One region of the Pseudomonas petroselini genome, then DNA from elsewhere that is predicted to be linked to it. Evidence: predicted binding sites of a transcription regulator. Region 1 holds the regulator's gene; the other holds the start of a gene.
The links. The regulator FliA, encoded in region 1, starts transcription of late flagellar genes. The targets are predictions, from matches to a motif close to CTAAAGTTTNNNNNNNNNNNGCCGNTAA.

Region 1 (10,838 bases):
GTGCCGGTCAGGCTGCGGCGTACATCCAGGTTGCGGGACACCACCAGCACCACGCGACGGTTGCGCGCGCGGCCTTCCACCGTAGCGTTATTGGCCACCGGCTGGAACTCGCCGTACCCCACCGAGGCCAGCCGTCCGGGGTTCACGCCCTGCATCGCGAGCATGCGAACGATGCTGGCGGCACGCGCCGAAGACAGTTCCCAGTTGGTCGGGTACTGCGCCGTGTTGATCGGAAAGTTGTCGGTAAAGCCTTCCACGTGGATCGGGTTTTCAAACGGCCGCAGGATCGACGCCACTTTGTCGATGATGGTAAACGCCTGGTCGCTGGGCATCGCATCGGCGCTGGCGAACAGCAGGCTGGAATTGAGCTCGATCTCCACCCACAACTCATTGCCACGCACGGTCATCTGGTTGGAGCTGATCAGGTCGCCAAACGCGGCACTGATGTCGTCGGCGATGCTTTTCAGCGGATCGCTGGTGCCGCCCACGCCGGCGGCGGTTTCGTCACTGTCGTTGACCAGCGGCTTGGCCGGGGTCACGGTCTTGGGCCGTTCTTCACCGATAGGAATCGGCTTAAGGGCACGGTCGGCGTCGTTGAACACGCCGATCAGCGCCTGGGAAATGACTTTGTACTTGCCTTCATTGACCGACGAGATGGAGTACATCACCACAAAAAACGCGAACAGCAAGGTGATGAAGTCCGCATAGGACACCAGCCAGCGTTCGTGGTTGACGTGCTCTTCAGGCTCGCGACGGCGACGGCTCACAGGTGGTTACCTCGCTGAACACAGTACTCACTGCCAACCCGTTCATTGTGGTGAGCGAGCTTGCTCGCGCTGGGGCGCGAAGCGGCCCTGATAAATACACCACCGCGCTCTCGCGGAAACCGGGTTGCACGTCTTGGGGCTGCTCCGCAGCCCAACGCGAGCAAGCTCGCTCGCCACAAGTAAATACTCATGGCCATCAATCCATGAAGCCCTGGAGCTTCAATTCGATCGAACGCGGGTTCTCGCCCTCGGCGATCGACAGGATGCCTTCGAGCAGCATTTCGCGATAACGCGACTGGCGCATGGCGATTGACTTGAGCTTGCTCGCCACCGGCAACAGCACCAGGTTGGCACTCGCCACGCCGTAGATGGTGGCGACAAACGCCACGGCAATCCCGCTGCCCAGTTGCGAAGGGTCGGCCAGGTTGCCCATCACGTGGATCAGGCCCATGACCGCACCGATGATACCGATGGTCGGCGCGTAGCCGCCCATGCTTTCAAAGACTTTGGCGGCATTGATGTCGCGGCTTTCCTGGGTGTAGAAATCCACCTCCAGGATGCTGCGGATCGCTTCCGGCTCGGCACCGTCCACCAGCAATTGCAGGCCTTTGCGCGCGTAGCTGTCGGGCTCGGCATCGGCCACGCCTTCCAGGCCCAGCAGGCCTTCCTTGCGGGCGGTGAGGCTCCAGTTGACCACTCGGTCGATGCCCCCCGGCAAGTCGACACGCGGCGGGAAAATAATCCAGATCAGGATCTGCATGGCACGCTTGAACGAACTCATGGGCGACTGCAGCAACGCCGCGCCCACCGTGCCGCCGATCACGATCAACGCTGCCGGACCGTTGGCCAAGGCGCCGAGATGGCCGCCTTCGAGGTAGTTGCCGCCGATGATCGCGACAAACGCCATGATGATGCCGATCAGGCTCAATACATCCATCAGAGGCAAGCCTCCACCAGATGCTTGCCGATATCGTCCAGGCTGTAGACCGCGTCGGCCAGGTCCGCTTTGACGATGGCCATGGGCATGCCATAGATCACGCAGCTGGCTTCGTCCTGCGCCCAGATGGCGCTGCCGCCCTGCTTGAGCAGGCGCGCGCCTTCACGGCCGTCGGCGCCCATGCCGGTGAGCACCACCGCCAGAACTTTGTCGCCGTAGGACTTGGCTGCCGAACCGAAGGTGATATCCACGCACGGCTTGTAGTTCAGGCGCTCATCGCCCGGCAGGATTTTGATCGCGCCACGCCCGTCCACCATCATTTGCTTGCCACCTGGGGCCAGCAACGCCAGGCCAGGGCGCAGGATGTCACCATCCTCCGCTTCCTTGACGGTGATGCGGCACAGCTTGTCCAGGCGTTCGGCGAAGGCTTTGGTGAAGGCAGCGGGCATGTGCTGAATCAGCACAATCGGCGCCGGAAAGTTGGCCGGCAGCTGAGTCAACACGCGCTGCAGGGCGACCGGGCCGCCGGTGGATGTACCGATGGCGACCAGCTTGTAGGCCTTGCGCTTGGGCGCCGGCGAATGAGCGCTGGGGGCCGATGCACGGGCAGGCGCCACGGCAGGCCGAGCAACCGGTGCTGGCGCTGGAGCAGGTCGACCAAACGAAGGCGCAGACGGGGCCGCGGCCGGTGCAGGCGTCGGCGTCGGCGCGCTGAACAGGCTGCGTCGGTTACTGCGCGAAATACTGTGCACCTTCTCGCACAGCATCTGCTTGACCTTCTCGGGGTTGCGCGAGATGTCTTCGAAATTCTTCGGCAGGAAATCCACCGCGCCAGCGTCCAACGCGTCGAGGGTCACTCGGGCGCCTTCGTGGGTCAGCGAGGAGAACATCAACACCGGGGTCGGGCAGCGTTGCATGATATGGCGAACTGCCGTGATGCCATCCATCATCGGCATCTCGTAGTCCATGGTGATCACGTCCGGCTTCAACGCAATGGCTTGATCAATCGCTTCTTTGCCGTTGGTGGCCGTGCCGACCACCTGGATCGTTGGATCGGCGGAAAGAATTTCCGAGACGCGACGGCGGAAGAAACCCGAATCGTCCACCACCAGGACCTTGACTGCCATAAACACTCCGTTAGGCGGGGCGGGCATTACCGCCCTGCCCCACCAGAATCAAATACGCCGAGCGGCGTAACGCTTGAGCATGCTCGGAACATCGAGAATCAGCGCGATCCGACCGTCACCGGTGATGGTCGCACCCGACATGCCCGGGGTTCCCTGCAGCATTTTGCCCAAAGGCTTGATGACCACTTCTTCCTGGCCCACCAACTGATCGACGACAAAGCCGATCCGCTGGGTGCCCACGGAGAGGATCACCACATGGCCTTCGCGCTGCTCTTCATGGGCAGCCGATGCCACCAGCCAACGCTTGAGGTAAAACAGCGGCAACGCCTTGTCGCGCACGATCACCACTTCCTGGCCGTCCACCACGTTGGTGCGCGACAGGTCGAGGTGGAAGATTTCGTTGACGTTGACCAGCGGGAAGGCGAACGCCTGGTTGCCCAGCATCACCATCAAGGTCGGCATGATCGCCAGGGTCAACGGCACCTTGATGACGATCTTCGAGCCCTGGCCCTTGGTCGAGTAGATATTGATCGAGCCGTTGAGCTGGCTGATCTTGGTCTTCACCACGTCCATGCCGACGCCACGGCCGGACACGTCGGAGATCTCGGTCTTGGTCGAGAAGCCCGGGGCAAAGATCAGGTTGTAGCACTCGGTGTCGGTCAGGCGGTCGGCGGCGTCCTTGTCCATCACGCCACGCTTGACTGCGATGCTGCGCAAGATGTTCGGGTCCATGCCCTTGCCGTCATCGGTGATCGACAGCAGGATGTGGTCGCCTTCTTGCTCCGCCGCCAGGATCACCTTGCCGCCACGGGACTTGCCCGAGGCTTCGCGTTCTTCCGGGGTTTCCACGCCGTGGTCGACGGCGTTGCGCACCAAGTGGACCAGCGGGTCGGCCAGGGCCTCGACAAGGTTTTTGTCGAGGTCGGTTTCTTCACCCACCAGTTCCAGGTTGATCTCTTTCTTGAGCTGGCGAGCCAGGTCACGAACCAGCCGTGGGAAGCGGCCGAAGACTTTCTTGATCGGCTGCATCCGCGTTTTCATCACGGCGGTCTGCAGGTCGGCGGTCACCACGTCGAGGTTCGACACGGCCTTCTGCATGGCTTCATCGCCGCTGCTCAGGCCCAGGCGGACCAGGCGGTTACGCACCAGCACCAGTTCGCCGACCATGTTCATGATGTCGTCCAGGCGCGCGGTATCAACCCGCACGGTGGTTTCGGCTTCACTGGCGGGCTTCTCGGCAACCGGTGCCGCTGCAGCACGTGCAGGCGCCGGAGCGGCGGCCGGTGCGGGCGCAGGTTTGGCGGCCGGTGCAGGGGCGGCGGCTTTGGCGGCAACCGGTGCAGCAGTGGCCACCGCAGCGGCCGGAGCAACTTCGCTGAACTTGCCCTTGCCGTGCAACTCGTCCAGCAGGGATTCGAATTCGTGATCGGAAATCAACCCATCGCCTGCCGGTGCAGCAGCGGCAGGCGCCGCAGTGCTGGCAGCCGCTGCAGGCGCGGCGGCGACGGCCGGCAAGGCATCGGCCGCGAAGGTGCCCTTGCCATGCAGTTGGTCGAGCAACGCTTCAAATTCGTCGTCGGTGATGTCAGTGCTGACGGGCGCGGCAGGTGCCGCGGCAGCAGCAGCCGGTGGCACGGCGTCGGCCGCGAACTGGCCTTTGCCGTGCAACTGGTCGAGCAGGGATTCGAACTCAGCGTCGGTAATGTCTTCGCTGGTCGGCGCCGCTGCCGGAGCAACGGCGGCCGGTGCTTCTGCCTCGGCCTTGACGGCACTGAGGGAGTTGAGCAGCTGTTCGAACTCGCTGTCGGTCACATCCGCTTCGGGCTCTGCCACAGGTTCCGGCGCCGCTTCAGCCACCGGCGCAGCCGACAGGTCGGCAGGCTCGGCATAGCGCGCCAGGGCGGCCAGCAGTTCCGGGGTGGCTGCGGTGATCGGGGCACGTTCGCGCACTTCGCTGAACATGCCGTTGACCGCATCGAGTGCTTCGAGAATCACGTCCATCAACTCCGAATCAACGTGACGCTCACCCTTGCGCAGGATGTCGAACACGTTCTCGGCGATGTGGCAGCACTCCACCAGCTCATGGAGCTGGAGGAAGCCGGCGCCCCCTTTTACAGTATGAAAACCGCGAAAAATTGCATTGAGCAGGTTCGCATCATCCGGGCGGCTTTCCAGCTCGACCAGTTGTTCGGACAGTTGCTCTAAAATTTCGCCGGCCTCTACAAGGAAATCCTGAAGGATCTCTTCATCGGCGCCGAAGCTCATGGGTGTGCTCCTTAGAAGCCTAAACTGGATAACAGGTCATCTACGTCATCCTGACCTGACATAACGTCTTCACGTTTATCGGCATGAATCTGCGGACCTTCACCCTTGGCGAGATGTTTTTGTGGATCTTTTTCCGAGAGGATCGCTTCGCGGTCATGTTCAATGCCGGCGAAACGATCAACCTGGCCTGCCATAAGCACCAATTTGAGCAAGTTGCTTTCCACTTCGGTGACCAATTGGGTCACACGCTTGATCACCTGACCGGTGAGGTCCTGGTAATCCTGGGCCAGCAGAATGTCGTTGAGGTTGCTGGAAACCGTGCGGTTTTCCTGCTCGCTGCGTGACAAGAACCCGTCGACCCGACGCGCCAACTCACGAAACTCTTCAGCCCCGACTTCGCGGCGCATGAAGCGGCCCCAGTCGTGGCTCAAGGCCTGGGCCTCGGTGGCCATGCCGTTGACCAGAGGCGTGGCGTTTTCCACCAGGTCCATGGTGCGGTTGGCCGCCGCCTCAGTCAGCCTGACCACATAGGACAGGCGTTCGGTGGCATCGGTGATCTGCGAGATCTCTTCGGCCTGGGGCATATGCGGGTCAATCTGGAAATTGACGATCGCACTGTGCAGCTCGCGCGTGAGCTTGCCCACTTCCTGATACAGGCCGCGGTCACGGGTCTGGTTGAGCTGATGGATAAGTTGTACTGCGTCGCCAAAGTGGCCTTTTTCAAGGCTGTCGACCAGCTCGCGAGCATGTTTTTTCAGGGTCGACTCAAACTCGGCCTGCGATGATTCGTTATGGTCCATAGCTCCCCCGTGGCAGCATCAATGACCGATGCGTTCGAAGATTTTTTCGATCTTCTCTTTCAAGGCCAATGCAGTGAATGGCTTGACCACGTAACCGTTAACCCCGGCTTGGGCGGCTTCGATGATCTGTTCACGCTTGGCTTCGGCGGTCACCATCAGCACGGGAAGGCTGCGTAGTTTTTCGTCAGCGCGCACGTGGCGCAGCAAGTCGATACCGGTCATGCCCGGCATGTTCCAGTCCGTTACCAGAAAGTCGATGCTCCCGCTGTTGAGGATCGGAATCGCCGTAATGCCGTCATCCGCCTCGACCGTGTTAGTGAACCCAAGGTCACGCAACAGGTTTTTTATGATCCGCCGCATCGTTGAAAAGTCATCAACGATGAGGATTTTCATGTTCTTGTCCAATTCGACCTCCAAGCAGTCTTAAACGCGCCCAGCACCTGGACGCGCCATTTCAATCAACAGGCATTACACAAAAAGGACGCCTCGGGCACCACGGGTCGAACCCGCGAAGGCTAGCTGCCCTCGCGGTATCGTCTGCAGTGTCCCCACACTGCCTGTCAGCGCGCTCGCCACTCTCCCAAACGCCCCCGCAAGCGGGCTGCGCACTGGCTGTGCAACTGGCTGACCCGCGATTCGCTGACCCCCAGGACCTCACCGATTTCCTTGAGGTTCAGCTCTTCGTCGTAGTACAGCGCCAACACCAACCGCTCACGCTCCGGCAAATTGGCAATCGCGTCCGCCAGCGCACCCTGGAAGCGTTCATCTTCCAGGTCACGCGACGGCTCCATATGAGCACTCGCGCCGTCCTCGTGCAGCCCTTCGTGCTCGCCGTCCTGCAAGAGGTCGTCGAAACTGAACAGGCGGCTGCCCAAGGTATCGTTCAAAATCCCGTAATAATCGTCGAGACTCAATTGGAGTTCGGCCGCAACTTCGTGATCTTTAGCGTCGCGACCGGTTTTTGCTTCAATTGCGCGAATTGCGTCACTGACCATGCGCGTATTGCGATGCACCGAGCGTGGCGCCCAGTCACCTTTACGCACCTCGTCGAGCATCGCGCCACGGATACGGATCCCCGCATACGTCTCGAAGCTCGCCCCCTTGCTCGCATCGTATTTGGTCGACACTTCGAGCAAACCGATCATGCCCGCCTGGATCAGGTCTTCGACCTGCACGCTGGCGGGCAGGCGTGCCAGCAAGTGATAGGCGATGCGCTTGACCAGTGGCGCGTAGCGCTCGATCAACTCACCCTGGCTGTCACGGGCCGACTTTTTGTAAGCGTTATAGCCGTTCGCTGTCATAGCACGGGTCCTGCGCTCGTCTGATGCACCAATCGCTCGACGAAAAACTCCAGATGCCCCCGAGGGTTGGCGGGCAACGGCCAGGTATCGACCTTCTGGGCAATAGCCTTGAACGCCAATGCGCATTTGGAACGAGGGAACGCTTCGTAGACTGCACGCTGCTTTTGCACAGCCTTGCGCACACACTCGTCGTAGGGAACTGCGCCGACGTATTGTAAGGCGACATCGAGGAAGCGATCCGTGACCTTGGTCAACTTGGCGAACAGGTTGCGCCCTTCCTGCGGGCTCTGGGCCATGTTGGCCAGGACGCGGAAGCGGTTCATGCCGTAGTCACGATTAAGCAGTTTGATCAGGGCGTAGGCGTCGGTGATCGAGGTGGGTTCGTCGCAGACCACCAGCAATACTTCCTGCGCGGCGCGCACGAAGCTGACCACGGACTCGCCGATCCCGGCCGCGGTGTCAATCACCAGCACGTCGAGGTTGTCGCCGATATCACTGAAGGCCTGGATCAGCCCGGCATGCTGTGCCGGGCTCAGGTGCACCATGCTCTGGGTGCCGGAGGCGGCAGGCACGATGCGGATGCCGCCGGGGCCCTGCAGCAGCACATCGCGCAGCTCACAGCGGCCCTCGATCACATCGGCAAGGGTGTGTTTGGGCGTCAGCCCCAGCAGAACGTCGACGTTCGCCAGCCCCAGGTCAGCATCCAGCAGCATGACGCGACGGCCAAGCTCTGCCAGGGCCAGGGACAAATTCACTGACACGTTAGTTTTCCCGACGCCACCTTTGCCGCCGGTCACCGCGATCACCTGTACGGGATGCATGCTGCCCATTTTATTTCTTTACCTTGTCTTGCTTAGACGCAGGCTACATGGCTTGGCCGCGTGAATCGCTTGCAGACCATCGATGTAGGTACATTTCACGGTGTTCATCCTGACTCAACCCACCCGTTTTGCCGGGCTGTGGTAAAGGTCGGCGAACATATCGGCCATCGCTTCCTCGCTAGGCTCTTCTTGCATTTGCACGCTGACTGCGCGGCTGACCAACTGATGACGGCGCGGCAGATGCAGATCATCCGGGATCCGCGGTCCGTCGGTCAGGTAGGCGACCGGCAATTCATGACTGATGGCCAGGCTCAGCACCTCGCCCAGGCTCGCGGTTTCGTCGAGCTTGGTGAGGATGCAACCGGCCAGACCACAACGCTTGTAACTGTGGTACGCAGCGGTAAGAACTTGTTTCTGGCTGGTGGTTGCAAGCACCAGGTAATTTTTCGACTTGATGCCGCGACCGGCCAGGCTTTCCAGTTGCATGCGCAACGCCGGGTCGCTGGCTTGCAGGCCGGCGGTATCGATCAGCACCACGCGCTTGCGCAGCAGCGGGTCGAGGGCGTTGGCCAAGGACTGGCCCGGGTCGACATGGGTCACCGATACGTTGAGGATCCGGCCCAGGGTCTTGAGCTGTTCCTGGGCGCCAATGCGGTAGCTGTCCATGCTCACCAGCGCGATATTCTGCGCGCCGTACTTGAGCACATAGCGTGCGGCCAGCTTGGCCAGGGTGGTGGTCTTGCCCATGCCGGCTGGGCCGACCATGGCAATCACACCGCCCTCTTCCAGGGGTTCGATTTCCGGGGTGGCAATCATGCGCGCCAAGTGGGCCAGCAACATGCGCCAGGCCTGGCGGGGTTCTTCGATTTCGGTGGTCAGCGCCAGCAGGTCGCGGGACAACGGGCCGGACAAACCGATGCGTTGCAGACGGCGCCACAGGTTGGCCTGTTGCGGCTTGCTGCCTTGCAATTGGGTCCAGGCCAGCGAGCCAAGCTGCACTTCGAGCAGTTCGCGCAGGCCGTTGAGTTCAAAACGCATCGAGTCGAACACGCGCTGGTCGACAGCCGCAGCCGGGGCAGGCGCGGCCGGACGTGGCGGCTCTTTGAAGGTGGGCTCGACCAGCGGCTCGGCAGCGGTCAACGGCAAGCCGGCGAACAACTGGCGATTGGTGGTGGCATCGCTGTCGCCCCGCATGCTCAGCTCAGCCTGGGCCGAGACAATGCGCGAAGCGGTCTTGCGCAGCTCGTCTTCAAGCTCCATGTTCGGCACGCGTGGCGCCAGGGCCTGGGGGGTGTAATCCAGGGCAGCCGTCAGCTCGACACCGCCGGCAATACGACGGTTTCCGATAATCGCGGCGTCGGCGCCCAGCTCATCACGAACCAGTTTCATGGCCTGACGCATATCGGCGGCGAAAAAACGCTTAACTTGCATAACCCACTACCCTCAGCCGTTGGGCCCTACTGTCGCGACGATAGTCACTTGCTTGTTGTCAGGAATTTCCTGATAAGCCAAAACGTGCAAATTCGGTACTGCCAGGCGTCCAAACCGCGACAACATCGCCCGGACGGGGCCTGCCACCAGCAGGATCACCGGTTGGCCCTGCATTTCCTGGCGCTGTGCGGCGTCGATCAACGAACGCTGCAGCTTCTCAGCCATGCTTGGCTCCAGCAGAACGCCCTCTTCCTGGCCTTGTCCTGCCTTCTGAATACTATTGAGCAATATTTGTTCCAACCTTGGTTCCAAGGTGATCACAGGCAGCTCGGAGTCAAGCCCTACAATGCTTTGCACGATTGCACGCGACAATCCGACGCGCACCGCAGCCACCAAGGCGGCAGTATCTTGACTCTTGGCGGCGTTGTTGGCGATGGCCTCGGCGATGCTGCGAATGTCGCGTACCGGCACTTGTTCGGCCAGCAGCGCCTGCAGCACTTTGAGCAATTGCGACAGCGAGAGGATGCCCGGCACCAGCTCTTCGGCGAGCTTTGGCGAGGCTTTGCCGAGCAAACCCATCAATTGCTGGACTTCCTCGTGGCCGATCAGCTCATGGGAGTGCTTGTACAGAATCTGGTTGAGGTGAGTGGCAACCACGGTGCTGGCGTCCACCACGGTATAGCCGAGCGACTGCGCCTGGCTGCGCTGGCTGACTTCGATCCATACCGCTTCCAGGCCAAAAGCCGGATCTTTGGCGGTGATGCCATTGAGGCTGCCGAACACCTGCCCAGGGTTGATCGCAAGCTCGCGGTCCGGGTAGATCTCGGCTTCGGCCAGGATCACGCCCATCAGCGTCAAGCGGTAGGCACTGGGCGCCAGGTCGAGGTTGTCGCGGATATGCACGGTGGGCATCAAGAAGCCCAGGTCCTGGGACAGCTTCTTGCGCACACCCTTGATCCGCGCGAGCAATTGCCCGCCCTGGTTGCGGTCCACCAGCGGAATCAGGCGATAGCCGACTTCCAGGCCGATCATGTCGATCGGGGTCACGTCATCCCAGCCAAGCTCCTTGGTTTCCTGGGCGCGGGCCGGGGATGGCAGCAGCTCCTGCTGGCGCGCGACTTCCTGCAAGGCTTGAACCTTGACGGCGTTCTGCTTCTTCCAGAACAGGTACGCACCGCCACCGGCCAGCGCAGCCATGCTGAGGAACGACACGTGCGGCATGCCCGGCACGATGCCCATGATCGCCATAATGCCCGCCGCCACGGCCAGCGCCTTGGGCGAGGCGAACATCTGGCGACTGATCTGCTTGCCCATGTCTTCGGAGCCCGAAGCACGGGTCACCATGATCGCCGCTGCTGTGGATAACAACAGTGATGGCAATTGCGCCAC
Region 2 (6,424 bases), 1.6 Mb from region 1:
GCGCTGCTGATCGCAGCGGCGGGCGCGCATAACCTGCTGTTCAGTGGGCCGCCGGGCACGGGAAAGACGTTGCTCGCCAGCCGACTGCCGGGGTTGTTGCCACCCCTGAGTGAACAGGAGGCGTTGGAAGTGGCTGCGATTCAGTCGGTCGTCAGCCTGGCGCCGCTGAGCCATTGGCCGCACCGGCCGTTTCGCCAGCCACACCATTCCGCCTCAGGGCCAGCGCTGGTGGGAGGCGGCTCCAAACCGCAGCCGGGGGAGATCACCCTGGCCCATCACGGGGTGCTGTTCCTGGATGAGCTGCCGGAATTTGATCGCAAAGTGCTGGAGGTACTGCGTGAACCCTTGGAGTCGGGGCATATCGTGATCTCCCGCGCCCGTGACCGAGTGAGTTTCCCGGCGCGCTTTCAACTGGTGGCGGCCATGAACCCCTGCCCCTGCGGCTACCTGGGTGAACCCAGTGGGCGCTGTCGCTGTACGCCGGAGCAAATTCAGCGCTATCGCAACAAGCTGTCCGGGCCGTTGATGGATCGCATCGACCTGCACCTGACCGTTGCTCGGGAAACCACTGCGCTGAATCCAATCCAGCAGGCCGGCGATAACACAGCGAAGGCCTCGGCAGAGGTAGCCGAGGCACGGGAGCGCCAGTTGCGGCGTCAGGGCTGCGCGAATGCCTTCCTTGACCTGCCTGGGCTACGCCGTCACTGCACGCTGGCAAAGGTCGATGAAGGCTGGCTGGAGACCGCCTGCGAGCGATTGACTCTGTCGCTGCGTGCGGCGCATCGGCTGCTCAAGGTGGCGCGGACCCTGGCGGACCTGGAGCAGGTAGATGCCATCACGCGCGACCATCTGAAGGAAGCCTTGCAATACCGACCGGCGGCGATCACTTGAGCCTGGCGCAGAACCTGATGCGGGAGAGGGCTTGCTCCCACACTTGATCAACTGCGCCTGAAGGGCCGGTTTCAGCGGAACCGATCCACCTCATGCCGCAAGCCCGCCGCCAGGGTTTCGAGTTCCTTGGCGGTGATCGCCAGGTTCGACACCACTTCGCGCTGCTCGCTGTTGGCCAGCGCAATGCTCTGCAAATTGCTGCTGAGCAAGGTCGCGGTGCTGCTCTGCTCCTGGGTGGCGGTGGTGATCGCCGCGAACTGTTGACCGGCCGAGCGGCTTTGCTCGTCGATACGTGCCAACGCTGACGCCACGTCGGCGTTGCGTGACAGGCCTTCCTGCATCAGCGCATTGCCGTGTTCCATGGTGCTGATGGCGTTGCCGGTTTCGTGCTGGATGCTCTGGATCATCCCAGAGATCTCGTCGGTGGCCTGACGGGTGCGCGAAGCCAGGTTGCGTACTTCGTCCGCGACCACGGCGAAACCCCGGCCTTGCTCACCGGCCCGGGCGGCTTCGATGGCAGCGTTGAGCGCCAGCAGGTTGGTCTGTTCGGCGATCGAGGTGATCACACCGACGATCCCACCGATTTCCTGGGAGCGTTGGCCCAGGGTGTTGATCACCGTGGCCGTGCTGTTCAACGAGGTCGCGATATGTTCGAGGGACGACGAGGCTTCTTGCATCGAGTTACGGCCGATACGGGTTTGCTGGGCGTTTTCCTGGGCCAGGCGTTCCGTGGCGCCCATGTTGTCGGCGATGTTCAACGACGTGGCGCTGAACTCTTCTACCGCGCCGGCCATGCTGGTGATCTCGCCGGACTGCTGCTCCATGCCTTCGTAGGCACCGCCGGACAGACCGGACAATGCCTGGGCGCGGCTGTTGACCTCTTCAGCCGCCTTGCGGATATGCGAGACCATGGTCGACAGCGCTTCCCCCATCTGATTGAAGCTGCGTGCCAACTGGCCGATTTCGTCATGGCTGGACACGTTCAGACGCGCGCTCAAATCACCCGCGCCCAAGGCTTCGGCCTGGCGTACAAGGTCACTCAACGGCGCGAGTTTGCTGCGCAGCAGCCAGACCGTTGCGCCGACGGCCAGCAGCATGGCCAGCACGCTGCCGATCACCAGGCGAATGCCGACATCCCACGTCACCGAGCGAATCTCCGCTTTGGGCATGCTTGCGACCACAGCCCACGGCCCGCCTTCGAAGGGCACCGACACGCTGTAGAAGTCCTCGGTTTTATCCGCCCAGAAGCGCCCCGTACCGGGGGTCTTGGCCAGGTCCGACATTACCGGCACCGCTTGGTCCGGCGCCTGCACGCCGGCCGGTGGTACCAGCCAGCGCTTTTGCTCGTCCAGCAACGCCAGGGAACCCGTTTGGCCGATACGGAAGCGTTTCAGGTTTTCGAACTGGGCATTCTGCGCGTCGGTGTAGTCAAAACCGATGAACAGCACCGCAATGACTTTGCCGCTGGCGTCGCGCACCGGGCTGTATTGAGTCATGTAGGAGCGATCGAACAACACTGCGCGGCCGATGTAAGTCTGCCCACTGAACACACGCGAATAGGCCGGCCCATTGCGGTCAAGCACAGTGCCGATGGCGCGATTGCCGTCCTGTTTGGTCAGCGAGGTGCTGACGCGGATGAAGTCATCGCCGCTGCGCACGAACACCGTCGCCACACCGCCGGACATCTGCTTGAACTCGTCGACTTTATCGAAGTTGTTGTTCAGCAGATCGCTGCCCAGGTACAAGCTCGGGGTCTGTACACCCGCGACGGCAACAGGTTGGTCCGCCTGCACGCGCAAGCCGGCACTGAAGCGCTTCTCGAAAAGCCCCGTCAGGCGCTGTGTACTCTCACGCAAGGTGCTGTGAAACGTATTGAGCTGGTCGGCGAGCAAGCGCGCCTCGCTGGCCAAGTGTTCCTCACGGGTCGCGAGGTTGGCGGTGTCGAGCGAACGCAGGGCAAAAACAGTGCTGCCACCAATGGCAACAGCAAGGATCACAGCTAACGCGATACCAAGCTGGGAGGCGATCCGGGCGCGAGGTTGAGACATGATGGCTCCTGGCCGAGGCCAGGATCATCCTGATCTCATAGCGCTACTCGGCAAATTATCTAGTGGGTAACGTTGGTGCACGATGGTTCCAACACACCTACTTCGGAGGGCAGAGCCAATACTTGAGCGAATCACCGGGACATCGCGCAAACGATTGCAAGAGCGGCCTGCCGGCACTCAATCGAGACGTTCGACCTCGGGCAACGCCATGGCCTTGACTTCTGCCTGGAGAAACTCCGCCAAGCGCCGCAAACGCTCGCCGCCGGGGCGGGTTTTCGGCCATACCAGGTAGTAATTTTCGCCACTGGCCACGGCGGTTGGCCACGGCAGGCTCAACCGCCCTTGGGCCACGTCTTCGGCCACCATCAACAGGTCGCCCATGGACACGCCATAGCCCCGCGCGGCGGCGATCATGCCCAGTTCGAGCGTATCGAATACCTGCCCACCCTTGAGCGACACTTGGGATGACAACCCCATGCGTTCCAACCAATTGCGCCAGTCGCGACGGTCAGGGGTGGGGTGCAGCAATTCGGCGGTGGCCAGGCGTGCTGCATCCCAGGGCCCATCTTCCAGCAGGTTCGGCGCGCCTACCGGGATCAGCAATTCCGGGAATAGATAACTGGCCTCCCAGTCGGCCGGGAAATGCCCGTAACTCAGGAGCACCGCGCAGTCGAACGGCTCTTGGTTGAAGTCCACCTCGTCCACACTCATCCAGGCGCTGGTCAGTTGCACCTCATTGCCCGGCTGCAGCGCCCGGAAGCGACTGAGCCGCGCCAGCAGCCAACGCATGGTCAGGGTCGACGGCGCCTTCATACGCAGGATGTCATCTTCAGCGTTCAAGGTATGACAGGCCCGTTCCAGCGCGGCAAAGCCTTCCCGCACGCCGGGCAGCAGCAGGCGCGCGGCCTCGGTGAGCTGCAAGGTGCGGCCGCTGCGCTGGAACAGGCGGCAGGCGAAATGCTCTTCCAGCGTGCGGATATGCCGGCTCACCGCACTTTGAGTAATGGACAGTTCCTCCGCCGCGCGGGTGAAGGAGTTGTGTCGAGAGGCGGCTTCAAATGCACGCAAGGCATAAAGCGGAGGAAGACGGCGGGACATAGGAAAAGCTCCGACAGCGCAATGCGCAAACCCTACCAGAATCAAGCCAGCATGAGTTTTAATCATGCGAGCGATCGCATTTATCCCTTTGTGCAATGCACTGAGAGCGCCGAGAATCCACCCTTCCCCACCCCTGCGAATTTTCGAGTGTGATGATCATGCAGCATCCGGCACGTACCGAACTCTGGGCCATTCTGCGGCTGTCAGGGCCGTTGATTGCCTCACAGTTGGCGCACATGCTGATGGTGCTGACCGACACCCTGATGATGGCCCGTCTGAGCCCCGAAGCCCTGGCCGGCGGTGGGCTGGGCGCGGCGAGCTATTCGTTCGTGTCGATTTTCTGCATCGGTGTGATTGCCGCCGTCGGTACCCTGGTGGCCATCCGTCAAGGCGCGGGCGATATCGAGGGCGCCACCCGCCTGACCCAGGCCGGGCTGTGGCTGGCCTGGCTGATGGCCTTGGCGGCCGGTTTGCTGTTGTGGAACCTCAAGCCGTTGCTGCTGATGTTTGGCCAGACCGAAACCAATGTTCACTCGGCCGGGCAATTCCTGACGATCCTGCCATTCGCCCTGCCCGGTTTCCTGAGCTTCATGGCCTTGCGCGGCTTCACCAGCGCAATTGGCAAAGCCAAGCCGGTGATGGTCATCAGCCTCGGCGGCGCGGTGGCCAACTACCTGCTCAACCACGCGTTGATCGAAGGCATGTTCGGCCTGCCGAAATTGGGCCTGATGGGCATCGGCCTGGTCACCGCCGTCGTAGCCAACGGCATGGCGTTGGCGCTGATGGGGTACATCCACAGGAACCGTGCCTATGCAGCCTACCCGCTCAGCACCGGCCTGCTGCGCCTCAATACCCAGTACCTGCGTGAGCTGTGGCGCCTGGGCCTGCCGATTGGCGGCACCTATGCCGTTGAAGTCGGGTTGTTTGCCTTTGCGGCGTTGTGCATGGGCACCATGGGCAGCACACAGTTGGCCGCGCATCAGGTTGCGCTGCAGATCGTCTCGGTGGCGTTCATGGTGCCGGCGGGGATGTCCTACGCGGTGACCATGCGCATCGGCCAGCATTACGGCGCCGGGCAGTTACTGCAGGCACGCCTGGCCGGGCGTGTCGGCATAGGATTTGGTGCGGCGGTGATGTTGGGATTTGCCGTGGTGTTATGGCTGTTTTCCGATCCGCTGATCGGACTGCTCATCGACCACCACGACCCGGCGTTCCATGACGTCATCGTCCTGGCCGTCAGCCTGCTCGCGGTGGCGGCATGGTTCGAGCTGTTCGACGGCGTGCAAACCATCGCCATGGGCTGCATTCGTGGGCTGAAAGACGCCAAGACCACCTTTCTGATCGGCGCGGGCTGCTATTGGTTGATTGGTGCGCCATCGGCCTGGCTGATGGCCTTCACCCTGGGCTGGGGGCCGACCGGCGTGTGGTGGGGTCTGGCACTGGGCCTGGCGTGCGCGGCAGTGAGCCTGACCTGGGCATTTGAGGCGAAGATGAAGCGCATGATTCGGCAAGAGCCTGACCCTCTAGGCTCATTTCAAGCCGCACAGGCAGACTAGAAGCCCTGCTCGGTTAATGTGGAAGGGGGCAAGCCCTCCTCCCACATTTTGATTGGGTTCGCACCTCAGCCCAGCAGCGCTTGCTGGCTTTTGCCGAAGGTCAGGTAGTCCACAAGCTCCGGCAACGGTAACGGCTTGCTGATCAGGTAACCCTGGGCCTGATCACAGCCGAACAACCGCAACAGCGCCAACTGCTCCGGCGTTTCCACACCTTCGGCGACCACTTCCAGGTTGAGGTTGTGGGCCAGGTTGATCATGGCATGCACCAGCTTGCGGTTTTCCTCGCGCTCTTCCATGCCGCCGACGAAGCTCTTGTCGATCTTCAACAAGGCAATCGGCAGGCTGTTGAGGTGCACGAACGAAGAGAAACCCGTGCCGAAATCATCCAGGGAAAACCGCACACCGAGGCGGCCGAGGGCGTCCATGGTCTGCTTGACCAGATCACTGCGGCGCATCACGGCGGTTTCGGTGAGTTCGAACTCCAGCCACTGCGCCTCCACGCCACGCTCGGCAATCAGCCGGCTGAGGGTCGAGAGCAACTGGCTGTCCTGGAACTGGCGGAACGACAGGTTGACCGCCATGTGCAGCGGCGGCAGGCCGCGTTCGCGCAGGTCTTGCATGTCGCGCAGGGCCCGGGAGATGACCCAGTAGCCCAACGGCACGATCAAGCCGCTTTGCTCGGCCAGGGGCACGAACTCGCTGGGCGGCAACAGGCCACGCTCGCCATGGCGCCAGCGCACCAAGGCCTCGAGACCGACGATATGCCCATCGTCGAGGTCCAGGCGCGGCTGGTAATGCAGCTCCAATTCATCACGGCGCAAGGCACGGCGC

Region 2: the regulator FliA is predicted to act here: its motif matches at 3,039-3,066, upstream of ACI512_RS02185 (methyl-accepting chemotaxis protein).

Annotation. Positions count from the first base shown of each region.
Region 1 is NZ_CP173614.1:5,736,935-5,747,772, forward strand. It holds gene motD (flagellar motor protein MotD) at 1-767, opposite strand, end outside; gene ACI512_RS26400 (flagellar motor protein) at 964-1,704, opposite strand; gene ACI512_RS26405 (chemotaxis response regulator protein-glutamate methylesterase) at 1,704-2,831, opposite strand; gene ACI512_RS26410 (chemotaxis protein CheA) at 2,880-5,096, opposite strand; gene ACI512_RS26415 (protein phosphatase CheZ) at 5,108-5,896, opposite strand; gene ACI512_RS26420 (chemotaxis response regulator CheY) at 5,915-6,289, opposite strand; gene fliA (RNA polymerase sigma factor FliA) at 6,457-7,197, opposite strand; gene fleN (flagellar synthesis regulator FleN) at 7,194-8,027, opposite strand; gene flhF (flagellar biosynthesis protein FlhF) at 8,133-9,449, opposite strand; gene flhA (flagellar biosynthesis protein FlhA) at 9,462-10,838, opposite strand, start outside.
Region 2 is NZ_CP173614.1:439,063-445,486, forward strand. It holds gene ACI512_RS02180 (YifB family Mg chelatase-like AAA ATPase) at 1-891, shown strand, start outside; gene ACI512_RS02185 (methyl-accepting chemotaxis protein) at 963-2,939, opposite strand; gene ACI512_RS02190 (LysR substrate-binding domain-containing protein) at 3,117-4,037, opposite strand; gene ACI512_RS02195 (NorM family multidrug efflux MATE transporter) at 4,190-5,593, shown strand; gene ACI512_RS02200 (bifunctional diguanylate cyclase/phosphodiesterase) at 5,659-6,424, opposite strand, start outside.